DNA from 2 places in the Streptomyces sp. NPDC047525 genome. Region 2 is predicted to be linked to the other one. Evidence: riboswitches for the same ligand, from Rfam matches in the RefSeq annotation. Region 2 holds a riboswitch; the other holds the start of a gene.

Region 1 (2,383 bases), on a different contig from region 2:
CCCGCGGTCACCGCGGTGCCGGCCCCGGGCAGGTCGGCGTAGACGACGTCACCGAGCGCGTTGGCCGCGTGCTCCGTGATACCGACCGTCGCCACACCGTCCTCGGCGTTCGAGAGCCACTCGTGCTCCTTGCTGTAACGCAGCTGCTGGGGGTTGCTCATGACCTGAATTCTCCTGTACGCGGGGGAGTGCTGATGAACGAGGCTGTTGTGCGGGGTGTCACTTCTGGCGCTTGTAGAACGGCAGCGCCACGACCTCGTACGGCTCGTGCGTGCCCCGGATGTCCACTCCGACACCCTCGGTGCCGGGCGCCGCGTGCGCCGCGTCGACGTACGCGATGGCGATCGGCTTGCCCAGCGTCGGGGACGGGGCGCCGGAGGTGACCTCGCCGATGACCTTTCCGTCGGCGACCACGGAGAAGCCCGCGCGCGGGACGCGACGGCCCTCGGCGATCAGGCCCACCAGCTTGCGCGGGGGAGCGGTCTCGGCGCGCTCGGCGGCGGCCGCGAGCGCGGCGCGCCCCACGAAGGTGTCGGACTGCGAGGTCTTCTCGAACTTCACGACCCGGCCGAGACCGGCGTCGAAGGGCGTCAGCTCAGCGGTCAGCTCGTGCCCGTACAGCGGCATGCCCGCCTCCAGGCGGAGCGTGTCGCGGCAGGAGAGCCCGGCCGGGACCAGGCCGACGGGCTCGCCCGCCTCCATCAGCGCGCCCCAGAGCTTCTCGGCGTCGCCGGGCGCGACGAAGAGCTCGAAGCCGTCCTCGCCGGTGTAGCCCGTGCGGGCGATCAGCGCGGGGACGCCCGCGACCGTGCCCGGCAGGCCCGCGTAGTACTTCAGGCCGTCCAGGTCGGCGTCCGTGAGTGACTTCAGGATGCCGGGGGACTCGGGACCCTGGACGGCGAGCAGGGCGTACGCGTCGCGGTCGTCGCGGACCTCGGCGTCGAAGCCGTCGGCGCGGGCGGTGAGCGCGTCGAGCACCACCTGCGCGTTCGAGGCGTTGGCGACCACCATGTACTCGGTCTCGCCGAGGCGGTAGACGATCAGGTCGTCCAGGATCCCGCCGTCCTCGGCACAGATCATCGTGTAGCGGGCGCGGCCGACACCGACGGAGCCGATGTTGCCGACGAGCGAGAAGTTCAGGAAGTCCACGGCCTCAGGTCCTGTGACCGTGATCTCGCCCATGTGGGAGAGGTCGAAGAGACCGGCCTTGGTGCGGACGGCGATGTGCTCGTCGCGCTCGCTGCCGTAGCGCAGCGGCATGTCCCAGCCCGCGAAGTCGGTCATGGTCGCGCCGAGCGCGCGATGCACGGCATCGAGGGCAGTCAGACGGGGGGCGGTACTCATACGTGGAACTCCCAGGGCATGACGGGCGAGGTCGATCCTCCCCATCTGTCATCGGAACCTGAGAGGTTCACCACGACCCGCTCGTACAGGGGGTCATGACTTGCACCTTGGGTGGAGCCACCGGGGCGGCCCGCTTTTCAGATGTGCCTCGCCCGCGCGGTACGGGGCCTGAGAGATTCAAGGGAGGGACTTGCTCCTTCGGCGCCCCGGTGCGTCGTACGACGGTGACCGGGAACTCTCCCGCGCGGATTCAAACGGCCTGTATGGAGTTTGCGGGCACATCATTGCACGCGCCCGCGTCACAGGGCAGTGCCAGTCCAGTAATGCCCTTGTGCCGCATTACCTTCTCTTTACACTTGCCGGGGAAGCTGCGGGAAGCAGGTACGTGACCGCTATGGGGAGGCCGATCACGGTGCGCAGGACGAGTGTCTACGCGACCAACACAGGGGTGGCCCTGCCCAAACAGGCCGCCGCCCCCACCAGGGAGAGCTGCGGCCCCCTGCCGGCGGCCGTCGTCCGCGATCTGCGGCAGCGGACCGGCCACAGCCCGCACCGGCTGACGTTCGGCGACGGCGACCTGATCGTCGTCTCCGGGCTGCCGGGCAGCGGCAAGTCCACGCTGATGCGCAGAGCCGTCGCGGGCCCGCGCATCGACTCGCAGGACACCCGCGACCGCTGGGCCCGGCGCATGCCGGACCTGCTGCCGTACGCGGTGTACCGCCCCCTGGTCCGCCTCGCGCACTACGCGGGGCTGCGCAGGGCCCTGCGCTCCGGCGAGAGTGTCGTGGTGCACGACTGCGGAACGCAGGCGTGGGTGCGCCGCTGGCTGGCCCGCGAGGCCGCGCGGCGCGGCACGACGCTGCACCTGCTGCTGCTCGACGTGCCGCCGGACACCGCCATAGAGGGCCAGCTCTCGCGCGGCCGCGGCGTGTCGCGGTACGCCTTCGCGCGCCACCGCAGGACGGTCGGCCGCCTGGTCGGCGCCGCCGAGCGGGGCGATCTGCCGCGCGGCTGCGGCTCTGCGGTGCTGCTCGACCGG
Region 2 (2,383 bases):
CACGCAGGAGGATCTCTTCGCGCAGGCCCAGGCCCAGGCCGAGGCCGAGGAGGCCATGGAGACGCAGCGGGAGGCCGAGGCTCAGGCGCAGGGGGAGCGGGCCGGGGAGGCTCCGGCGGAGGCCGTGGGCGAGGGCGAGGGCGAGACGGTGGAGGTGCCGGTCGCTCCGGCCGAGCGGCGGTGGGCCGCCGGGCACGATGTGCGGCATGCCGAGTACGGGCACGGGTGGGTGCAGGGCAGCGGCCTCGGGCGGGTCACGGTGCGTTTCGAGACGCCGGAGTCGTCGGTTCCGGGGCGGGTGCGGACGTTCCGTACGGATGATCCGGAGCTGGAGCCCGCGGAGCCCTTGCCGCTGGTGGCCTCTCCTGAGGCGTTGGAGCCGCGGTGACGGCGGTGCGCCTGCCGCCGCGGGCAATCGGGGGCGGCCGGTGAAGGTCAGGGCGTCTCCTGGCCCGCGATGTGGCCGAAGTCCTGGTCCGGTGGCGGTGGGGACTGCGGGGGCGTGATGTCCAGGCCGTAGTGGTGGTAGAGCTGGAGTTCCTGTTCGGGGGAGAGGTGGCGGCCCACGCCGAAATCGGGGGCGTCCTTGATCAGGGAGCGCTCGAAGGGGATGCACAGGGTGCCGTCGCTCCTGAGCTCGCTGGGCTCCAGGGGGACGAACGCGTCCCTGCTGAACAGACCGGTGCGTATGGCCGCCCACTCCGGGGCGCCGGTGGCGTCGTCGAGATAGACCTCGTCGATCGTGCCGATCTTCGCCCCGTTCCGGTCGAACGCCTTGCGGCCGATCAGGTTGCGCGGATCGATATCGGTCTGCACGGGCCCTCCAACTGGTCGAGGCTTGTCGAAGTGGGGCGTAACTCATCCTTGTTCGTTCGTAATCACTACGAAAGAGCACTTCGGGGCAGGCGGCCACTCGAGGGATCGGCCGTTGTCCTCGCTGGTAGGCTGGCGCTTGGCTGCTGACCCCGTGCGGGAGAGCTCTCCGGTGGAGACACCGGGGGCGCCGAAGGAGCAACTCCTCCCCGGAATCTCTCAGGCCCCTGTACCGCACGGACGAGGTCACTCTGGAAAGTAGGGCGGGCGTCGGGCGGGCACGTTCGAATCCCTTCCTCACCGACGGTGAAAGCCGGCACGGCGTCTCTCGCGAGGCACGGGCCGGTGAAACTCTCAGGTTGAGATGACAGAGGGGGAGGCCGTCCGGGTACCCGCGCCGTGGTGCCCCTCGCAGGTCGCGTCAGACCAGGAGGCCTCCGCAATGACCGCCACCCCTCGTATCCCGCTCTCACAGCTCGAGCAGGGCATTCCCTTCGAGCAGCGGCACATCGGTCCCGATGTGGAAGCACGGGCCAAGATGCTCGCGCAGGTCGGATACGGCTCGCTCGACGAGCTGACCGCCGCCGCCGTGCCGGATGTGATCAAGAACGCCGAGGCGCTGAACCTGCCCGGAGCGCGCACCGAGGCCGAGGTCCTGGCCGAGCTGCGCTCCCTCGCGGACCGCAACCAGGTGCTTGATTCCATGATCGGGCTCGGTTACTACGGGACCTTCACTCCGCCCGTGATCCTGCGGAACGTCATGGAGAACCCGGCGTGGTACACCGCTTACACGCCGTACCAGCCCGAGATCTCCCAGGGACGGCTCGAGGCGCTCCTCAACTTCCAGACCGTCGTCGCCGAGCTGACCGGGCTTCCGACCTCCGGTGCCTCGCTGCTCGACGAGGGGACCGCCGCCGCCGAGGCCATGGCCCTGTCGCGGCGCATGGGCAAGGTCAAGAACGGTGTCTTCCTCGTCGACGCCGACGCGCTGCCGCAGACCATCGCCGTCATCCAGACCCGCGCCGAGCCGACGGGTGTCGAGGTCGTCGTCGCCGATCTGAGCGAGGGCATTCCGGCCGAGGCCGCCGAGCGCGGTGTCGTCGGCGTACTGATCCAGTACCCCGGAGCCTCCGGCGCCGTACGCGACATCAAGCCCCTCATCGAGCAGGCGCACGAGATCGGCGCCATCGTCTCCGTCGCCGCCGACCTGCTGGCCCTGACGCTGCTCACCTCGCCCGGCGAGCTGGGCGCCGACATCGCCGTCGGCACCACGCAGCGCTTCGGCGTCCCGATGGGCTTCGGCGGCCCGCACGCCGGTTACATGGCGGTGCGCGAGAAGTTCGCGCGCAGCCTGCCCGGGCGGCTCGTCGGCGTCTCCGTCGACGCGGACGGCAACAAGGCCTACCGGCTCGCGCTGCAGACCCGTGAGCAGCACATCCGCCGCGAGAAGGCCACCAGCAACATCTGTACCGCTCAGGTGCTGCTCGCCGTGATGGCCGGAATGTACGCGGTCTACCACGGGCCCGAGGGCCTCAAGGCGATCGCGCGGCGCACCCACCGCTACGCCACC

Evidence for each region. A riboswitch is a leader RNA that binds a small molecule or an ion and turns the genes downstream of it on or off. The one in region 2 is predicted to bind glycine.
Region 1: it holds a riboswitch for glycine, as region 2 does, so the genes downstream of both, gcvT (glycine cleavage system aminomethyltransferase GcvT) here and gcvP (aminomethyl-transferring glycine dehydrogenase) in region 2, are expected to answer to the same signal.

Annotation. Positions count from the first base shown of each region.
Region 1 is NZ_JBEYTL010000008.1:59,918-62,300, reverse strand. It holds gene gcvH (glycine cleavage system protein GcvH) at 1-161, opposite strand, end outside; gene gcvT (glycine cleavage system aminomethyltransferase GcvT) at 220-1,344, opposite strand; glycine riboswitch at 1,492-1,597, opposite strand; gene ABZ833_RS23775 (AAA family ATPase) at 1,739-2,383, shown strand, end outside.
Region 2 is NZ_JBEYTL010000006.1:9,955-12,337, forward strand. It holds gene ABZ833_RS18180 (DNA polymerase IV) at 1-388, shown strand, start outside; gene ABZ833_RS18185 (PRC-barrel domain-containing protein) at 436-816, opposite strand; glycine riboswitch at 961-1,058, shown strand; gene gcvP (aminomethyl-transferring glycine dehydrogenase) at 1,256-2,383, shown strand, end outside.